Regions from separate parts of the Delftia sp. PX-1 genome, predicted to be linked through region 2. Evidence: predicted binding sites of a transcription regulator. Region 2 holds the regulator's gene; the other holds the start of a gene.
The links. Region 2 encodes NrdR, which represses ribonucleotide reductase genes. Its sites were predicted from a motif close to CACNANATNTNGTG; they were not measured.
Positions count from the first base shown of each region.

Region 1 (4,226 bases), 2.9 Mb from region 2:
GCACGCCTGCAGCCAGCGCGCCCACGGCCCCATGGTGGCCGTGAACTGCGGCGCCATCCCCGAAAACCTGCTGGAGGCCGAGTTCTTCGGCGCCCGCAAGGGCTCCTATACCGGAGCCACCCAGGACCGCGACGGCTATTTCCAGGCGGCACGCGGCGGCACCCTGTTCCTCGACGAAATCGGCGACCTGCCGCTGCCCATGCAGGCCAAGCTGCTGCGCGCCATCCAGGAACGCCGCGTGCGCCCCCTGGGCTCGGCGCAGGAGGAAGCGGCCGACGTGCGCATCGTCAGCGCCACCCACCGCGACCTGGCCGCCGACGTGCAGGCAGGACGTTTTCGCCAGGACCTGTACTACCGCCTCAACGTCATCGAAGTACTTCTTCCGCCGCTGCGCGAGCGCCGCGAAGACCTGCCCGCGCTGTGCCGTGCATTGCTGGCACGGCTGTCGCAGGAGTCGGGCCTGCCCATGCCCGAGATCGACGAGCGTTCCCTGGAGCAGATCGCCCGCCTGCCCCTGCCCGGCAATGTGCGTGAACTGGAGAACCTGCTGCACCGCGCCATCACGCTGGGCGAGGAAGGGCCGCTGCGCATAGACCCCGAGATGCAGCTGCCCTGCGGCACTCCGCCGGCTCCACCCGCATCGGCGCAGACCCAGGCGCACGACGGCGCCGCACCGCCGCCGGAGCCTGCCGACATGGAGCTGCCCCGCGACCTGCAGGCCTGGCTGGACGAGCGCGAGCGCGGCATCCTGGTGCAGGCGCTGCAGGAAAACGGCTTCAACCGCACGGCCACGGCCGCACGCCTGGGGCTGAGCCTGCGCCAGATCCGCTACCGCATCGACCGGCTGAACATCGCCCTGCCTGGCGACGCCAGCGCCGAGGCGGACGGAGGCGGCCATGGCGAAGCCTGATCCGCAGGCACCAGCCACCACGACCATGGGCCCGGCCTGGACCTGGCAAGGCGGCTGGCTGCAACAGGCACGCCACCTGCCCTCGCCCAACTTCGGCGAGCGCCCGGCCCAGGCCCTGGTCGATCTGGTCGTCGTGCACTCCATCAGCCTGCCCCCCGGCGAGTACGGCACGGGGGCGGTCCAGCAACTGTTCACCAACCAGCTCGACTGGGACGCCCATCCTTACTACCAGGGCATACGCGGCCTGGAGGTGTCGGCCCATTTCTTCGTCACGCGCCTGGGCGAGGTCTGGCAATTTGTGGACTGTGACGCGCGCGCCTGGCATGCGGGCGCCTCCAGCTGGCGCGGCAAGGACCGCTGCAACGACGACTCCATCGGCATAGAGCTGGAGGGCCTGGAGGGACTGCCGTTCGAGCCGGCGCAATATGCGGCCCTGGAGAACCTGTGCGAAGCCATCGCCGCACGCTACCCCGTCGCCCATCTCGCAGGCCATGAGCACATTGCGCCCGGCCGCAAACGCGATCCCGGCCCCGGCTTCGACTGGCCCCGGCTGCGCGGGCTGCTGTCCCGTCACCAGGCCACGGCGAACTGGCAGCTGCCGCCCCGCGCCGGCCAGCCCTCCACGTAAGCACACACCCTCCTGCCGGACTGCGCCAGGCCTTGCACGCAGGCCGGCTTGTCCACAGGCCCAGGAAAAGTGCGCTGTCAATCCAGAAAGCAACCCATGTGGCGCGCAGGCGCACGCCGGGCCGGCCTGATCTTTTTTTACAAATTCACGCATGTGTCGCAGCCCCACTGTTCATGGGGCTTTCGGCGGTCCGACCGGCGCAGCGGCAAGGCTGTAGCGGCTTGCGACAGGCCATCGCCCGCCAGCCACCGCGCAGCGGTGATCTGCTGCTATGGGCTTGCATGCTGGGCACTGTTTTGGCGCAGCGCAAACAGCGGTTTTCCGGCCGTGAGTACCCCGTGTACATGAGACGGCGATACACTACAGGTAGTGCCTGAGAGCACGCCGGACACCATATCTAGTGTTCACAAGCTGTGCACACCCTGTGAAAACGGTGTGCACATCCGGCCATCGATTCCATATCCCAGCAAGCCTGCCCCCAGTGCAGGTCCGCGTCCGTTCTATCCACAAACACCCGTTGAGGAAACTCATGCAAGAAGCACTGAATTCTTTGGCTCCCGCTGCGCACGGTGATGCTGCCAATCCTTCCTCCGCCCATCACCTGTCCGTGCAGGACGGCTACCAGATCATCCGCCGCAGCGGCGACGTGGTGCCCTTCACCCCGCAAAAGATCGCCGTCGCGCTGACCAAGGCCTTCCTGGCCGTGCGCGGCGCCCAGGGCGCTGCCTCCGCCAGCGTGCGCGAGACCGTGGACGAGCTCACCCAGGCCGTGGTGCGCGCCCTGCTGCGCTCGCGTCCGGGCGGCGGCACCTTCCATATTGAAGACGTGCAGGACCAGGTCGAGCTGGGCCTGATGCGCGGCGGCCACCACGACGTGGCGCGCGCCTACGTGCTGTACCGCGACCGCCGCAACCAGGAGCGTGCCGAGCAGAAGAAGGCCGCCGAGGCCGCTGCCGCCGCTGCGGCCGCGCCCGCCCCCGTGCTGCATGTGACCGACAACGGCCAGCGCGTTCCTCTGGACCAGGCCCGCCTGCTGGCCCTGATCGAGGCCTCCTGCCGCAACCTCAATGCCGACATCCAGGCCGCGCCCATCGTTGCCGAGACGCTGCGCAACCTGTACGACGGCGTGCCGATCGAAGAAGTCTTCAAGGCCTCCATCCTGGCCGCGCGCACGCTGATCGAAAAGGACCCCGACTACACCTACGTCACCGCCCGCCTGCTGCTGCACACCATCGTGCGCGAGGTCATGGGCCATGACGTGCAGCCTGCCGACATCCAGTCGGCCTACGCCGCCTACTTCCCCGGCTTCATCCAGAAGGGCGTGGACAACGAGCTGCTCAACCCCGAGCTGCTGAACTACGACCTGCCCCGCCTGGCTGCCGCCCTCAAGGCCGAACGCGACCAGCAGTTCGACTACCTGGGCCTGCAGACCCTGTATGACCGCTACTTCCTGCACGTGCGCAAGACGCGCATCGAGCTGCCCCAGTCCTTCTTCATGCGCGTGGCCATGGGCCTGGCGCTGCAGGAAGAGGACCGCAACGCGCGCGCCATCGAGTTCTACGAACTGCTGTCTTCCTTCGACTTCATGAGCAGCACGCCCACGCTGTTCAACAGCGGCACGCTGCGCTCGCAGCTGTCTTCGTGCTACCTGACCACGGTGCCCGACGATCTGGACGGCATCTATGAGTCGATCAAGGAAAACGCCCTGCTGTCCAAGTTCGCCGGTGGCCTGGGCAACGACTGGACGCGCGTGCGCGCCCTGGGTTCGCGCATCAAGGGCACGAACGGCGAGTCGCAGGGCGTGGTGCCCTTCCTCAAGGTGGTCAACGACACGGCCGTGGCCGTGAACCAGGGCGGCAAGCGCAAGGGCGCCGTCTGCACGTACCTGGAGACCTGGCACCTGGACATCGAGGAATTCCTCGAGCTGCGCAAGAACACGGGCGACGACCGCCGCCGCACGCACGACATGAACACGGCGAACTGGATTCCCGACCTGTTCATGAAGCGCGTCATGGAAAAGGGCCAGTGGACCCTGTTCTCGCCCTCCGATGTCGGCGACCTGCACGACCTCTTCGGCGCAGCCTTCGAGCGCGCCTACACGGCCTACGAAACCAAGGCCGACACCGGCGAACTCAAGCTGTTCAAGCGCATCCCGGCCGTGGACCTGTGGCGCAAGATGCTGTCCATGCTGTTCGAGACCGGCCACCCCTGGGTCACCTTCAAGGACCCCTGCAACGTGCGCTCGCCCCAGCAGCACGCCGGCGTGGTGCACTCGTCCAACCTGTGCACCGAGATCACGCTGAACACCAGCGACACCGAGACCGCCGTCTGCAACCTGGGCTCGGTCAACCTGGCGCGCCACATCACCAACGGCGCCATCGACCACGGCAAGCTGCGCAAGACCATCACCACGGCCATGCGCATGCTGGACAACGTGATCGACATCAACTACTACGCCGTGCAGAAGGCCAAGGACTCCAACCTGCGCCATCGCCCCGTGGGCCTGGGCCTGATGGGCTTCCAGGATGCGCTCTATGAAATGCGCATCGCCTACGCCAGCGACGCGGCCGTCGAGTTCGCCGACCAGTCGATGGAAGCCATCTGCTACTACGCCTACTGGGCCTCCACCGAACTGGCCAGGGAACGCGGCCAGTACTCCAGCTACAAGGGCTCGCTGTGGGACCAGGG
Region 1 covers NZ_CP184763.1:1,603,123-1,607,348, reverse strand. The annotation lists gene ACN20X_RS07375 (sigma-54-dependent transcriptional regulator) at 1-910, shown strand, start outside; gene ampD (1,6-anhydro-N-acetylmuramyl-L-alanine amidase AmpD) at 897-1,538, shown strand; gene ACN20X_RS07365 (ribonucleoside-diphosphate reductase subunit alpha) at 2,068-4,226, shown strand, end outside.
Region 1: ACN20X_RS07365 (ribonucleoside-diphosphate reductase subunit alpha) is a predicted target of NrdR. The motif match lies at 1,928-1,941, and genes of this name have one in related genera.

Region 2 (4,226 bases):
TCATGGAGCACGGCGACGTGGTCGGCATGCTGACCTTCCGCGAAGTGATCCAGGGCTTTGTCAAGCACGGCGGCGTGGGCGAGACGCTGGTGCGCTCGGCCATGGACGACGCTCCCATGACCTGCACCATGGAAACCGACATGGACGAGGTGCGCCGCATGATGCTGGACCGCCATGCGCGCTACATGCCGGTGATGGACAAGCGCATGCTGATGGGCGTGATCAGCCTGTACGACGTGGCCAAGGCCGTGGTGGACAGCCAGAACTTCGAGAACCGCATGCTCAAGGCCTATATCCGCGACTGGCCCGAAGGCGAGCGCCAGGGCACGGACTGATCATCCGGTCGCGGCAAGACCGTCCCTGCCCATGCAGCAAGGCCTGCGACCGCAGAACGCGGCGCAGGCCTTGGTTTTTTACGGCCGGGCGCAAGCCCGTTCAATGCACGCTGCTGCGCCGGGGCTTGAGCAAGGCGCTGGGCGGCACGGCATAGGCCTGCCTGAAGACGCGGCTGAAGTGCGAGAAACTGGTGAAGCCGCAGGCCATCGCCACATCGGTCACGCGCCGCGCATTGTCGGCCTGCAGCAGCAGGTGGGCCTGGGCCAGGCGCTCGTTCCAGAGCCAGCGGCTGGGAGTCAGTCCCTCGGTGGCGAACAGGCGCGCCAGGCTGCGCAGCGACATGCCCAGGCCCTGGGCCACCTGCAGGGGCTTGAGCTCGGGGTCATCCAGCCGGGCCCGCATGTACTGCTTGGCCTGGGCAAGCCGGTTGCGGGTTCTGAAATCATCGGGCCTGGCTGAGACCAGCAGCATGGTCATCAGGGTGGGGTGAAGATTCTGGTCACCGGCATCCTGTTGAAGGATGGGTGAGGGCGGTGGAGTGCTGCTCGCAGGATCGCTGCGATCCTGGCGTTGCGTTGAGCCGGAAGAGGTCTGCATTTCACGAATCTCCCGCAAGTTGCGGCTGGTGCCTGAGGGATGGTCCGCAGGCGGTTGAAGAACAATGTTCTGTAATTCTAGCTATCAATATTTGTAATTTGATAGTTTTATTGTTTCTTTGCGGGAGATGGCTGCCTGCGCAATGCACCGCTGCAGCGGGAGCGGCGCCTGGGGGCGACCCGGGCATAATCATCGGCCTATGAGCGGCAACACCTTCGGAACCCTATTCACTGTCACCAACTTCGGCGAATCGCATGGCCCGGCCATCGGCTGCGTCATCGACGGTTGCCCGCCTGGCATGGCACTGAGCGAGGCGGACATCCAGCACGACCTGGACCGCCGCCGCCCCGGCACCAGCAAGTTCGTGACGCAGCGCAACGAGCCGGACGCGGTGGAAATCCTCTCGGGCGTCTACGAAGGCCGTACCACGGGCACGCCGATCGCTTTGCTGATCCGCAATACCGACCAGCGCAGCAAGGACTACTCCAACATTGCGCAAAGCTTTCGTCCCGGCCATGCCGACTACGCCTACTTCCAGAAGTACGGCATCCGTGATCCGCGCGGCGGCGGCCGCTCCTCCGCACGGCTGACGGCGCCCACGGTGGCGGCCGGCGCCGTGGCCAAGAAGTGGCTCAAGGAAAAATTCGGCACCGAGTTCCGCGCCTGCATGACCCAGGTGGGCGAGCTGTCGCTGCCCTTCGAGAGCTGGGAGCATGTGCGCAACAATCCCTTCTTTGCGCCGGTGGCCGATGTGTCCCGCTACGAGGAATACATGGATGCGCTGCGCAAGTCGGGCGACTCCTGCGGCGCCGCGCTGCGCGTGCAGGCCAGTGGCATGCCGGTGGGCCTGGGCCAGCCGCTGTATGACCGCCTCGATGCCGACGTCGCCTACGCCATGATGGGCCTGAACGCCGTCAAGGCCGTGGAGATCGGCGCGGGCTTCGACAGCGTGGTCCAGCGCGGCACCACGCACGGCGACTCGCTGAGTCCTGAAGGTTTTCGCAGCAACAACGCCGGTGGCATCGTGGGCGGCATCAGCACGGGCCAGGATCTGGAGGTGCGCATCGCCATCAAGCCCACCAGCTCCATCATCACGCCGCGCGAGTCCATCGACACCCAGGGCCAGAGCACCGAAGTCATCACCAAGGGTCGCCATGACCCCTGCGTGGGCATCCGCGCCGCGCCCATCGCCGAAGCGTTGCTGGCCCTGGTGGTGATGGACCACGCCCTGCGCCACCGCGCCCAGTGCGGCGACGTCGATTCAGGCCTGGCGCCGATTCCTGCCGCGGCGCCCTGAAAGCGCTGCCAGGACGCCAAAGAGAAAGCCGCCCAAGGGCGGCTTTCTTGTGTCCTGCCGGCCTGATCAGCCGGGATTGCGGACTTCATCCATGACGTTCTTGAAGTCGTCCACGTCCTCGAAGCTGCGGTAGACGCTGGCGTAGCGGATGTAGCCGACCTTGTCGAGCAGCTTGAGCTCGCGCATCACCATCTCGCCCAGGCGGCTGGAGAGCACTTCGCGCTCGCCCAGGTTGCGCAGCCGTTCCTCGATGCGCTCGATGGCGGCATCGATCTGCTCCGTGCTCACGGGACGCTTGCGCAGCGCAATCTTGAACGAACCCAGCAGCTTGGCGCGCTCGTACTCGATGCGCCGCCCGTCCTTCTTGACGATGGCGGGGAAGCTGACCTCGGGCCGCTCATAGGTGGTGAAGCGCTTGTCGCAGCCGCCGCATTGGCGGCGGCGGCGGATGAAGCCCCCATCCTCGGCCTCACGGGTCTCCACGACCTGGGTGTCCGGGTGGCTGCAGAACGGGCACTTCATGGCAGGCCTCTATGCGCTCAAATCAGGCGCCGTAGACCGGGAAGCGGGCCGTCAGCTCGGCCACCTGGGCGCGCACGCGGGCCAGGTTGGCTTCGTCGCTGGGGTTCTCCAGCACGTCGGCCAGCAGGTTGGCCGTCAGGCGGGCTTCCTCTTCCTTGAAGCCGCGCGTGGTCATGGCGGGCGTGCCCACGCGGATGCCGCTGGTGACCATCGGCTTTTCGGGGTCGTTGGGGATGGAGTTCTTGTTGATCGTCATGTGGGCGGCACCCAGTGCGGCTTCTGCCGCCTTGCCGGTGATGCCCTTGGCGCGCAGGTCCACCAGCATGACGTGGCTTTCCGTGCGGCCGGAGACGATGCGCAGGCCGCGGGCCGTCAGCGTTTCGGCGACGACCTTGGCATTCTTCACGACCTGCTCCTGGTAGGCCTTGAACTCGGGAGACAGTGCTTCCTTGAAGGCCACGGCCTTGCCGGCGATGACGTGCATCAGCGGGCCGCCTTGCAGGCCGGGGAAGATGGCGCTGTTGATGGCCTTCTCATGCTCGGCCTTCATCAGGATCACGCCGCCGCGCGGGCCGCGCAGGCTCTTGTGCGTGGTGGTGGTGACCACGTCGGCGTGGGGCACGGGGTTGGGGTACACGCCCGCGGCGATCAGGCCGGCGTAGTGGGCCATGTCCACCCAGAAGATGGCGCCGACTTCCTTTGCGATCTTGGCGAAGCGCTCGAAGTCGATGGCCAGGGCGTAGGCCGATGCGCCGGCCACGATGATGCGGGGCTTGTGCTCGCGCGCCAGCGCTTCCATCTTGTCGTAGTCGATGGCTTCTTCGGCGTTCAGGCCGTAGGAGACTACGTTGAACCACTTGCCCGACATGTTCAGCGGCATGCCGTGCGTCAGGTGGCCGCCTTCGGCCAGGCTCATGCCCATGATGGTGTCGCCGGGCTTGGCAAAGGCCATCAGCACGGCCTGGTTGGCCTGGGAGCCGGAGTTGGGCTGAACGTTGGCGGCTTCGGCGCCGAACAGCTTCTTGACACGGTCGATGGCAAGCTGCTCGACCACATCGACGTTCTCGCAGCCGCCGTAGTAGCGCTTGCCCGGGTAGCCTTCGGCGTACTTGTTGGTGAGCTGGGAGCCCTGGGCTTCCATCACGGCGGGCGAGCAGTAGTTCTCGCTGGCGATCAGCTCGATATGTTCTTGTTGACGCAGGTTCTCGGCCTGGATGGCGGCAAAGACTTCGGCGTCGACCTTCTCGACGGTATTGGTGCGTTGAAACATGGCAGTCCTGTGAACTTGAAATTCCCTTGAGGCCAAGGGCTGCCCAGGCGAACGGCGGAACACTCCAGATCCCGCGTGCGCATGGAGGCTGGGCGGTACGCTCCCCGGTGGTTCACAGAAGGTGGTTCTTTTCAGGCCTTCTGCTGGTTTCCACGTCAGCGGCAGCGGTGCGTGAAACGGCTGCGCCTATCGCCAGTTGCGTAC
Region 2 covers NZ_CP184763.1:5,074,983-5,079,208, reverse strand. The annotation lists gene ACN20X_RS23265 (CBS domain-containing protein) at 1-335, shown strand, start outside; gene ACN20X_RS23260 (helix-turn-helix domain-containing protein) at 436-813, opposite strand; gene aroC (chorismate synthase) at 1,133-2,230, shown strand; gene nrdR (transcriptional regulator NrdR) at 2,297-2,752, opposite strand; gene glyA (serine hydroxymethyltransferase) at 2,775-4,022, opposite strand; ZMP/ZTP riboswitch at 4,057-4,226, opposite strand, start outside.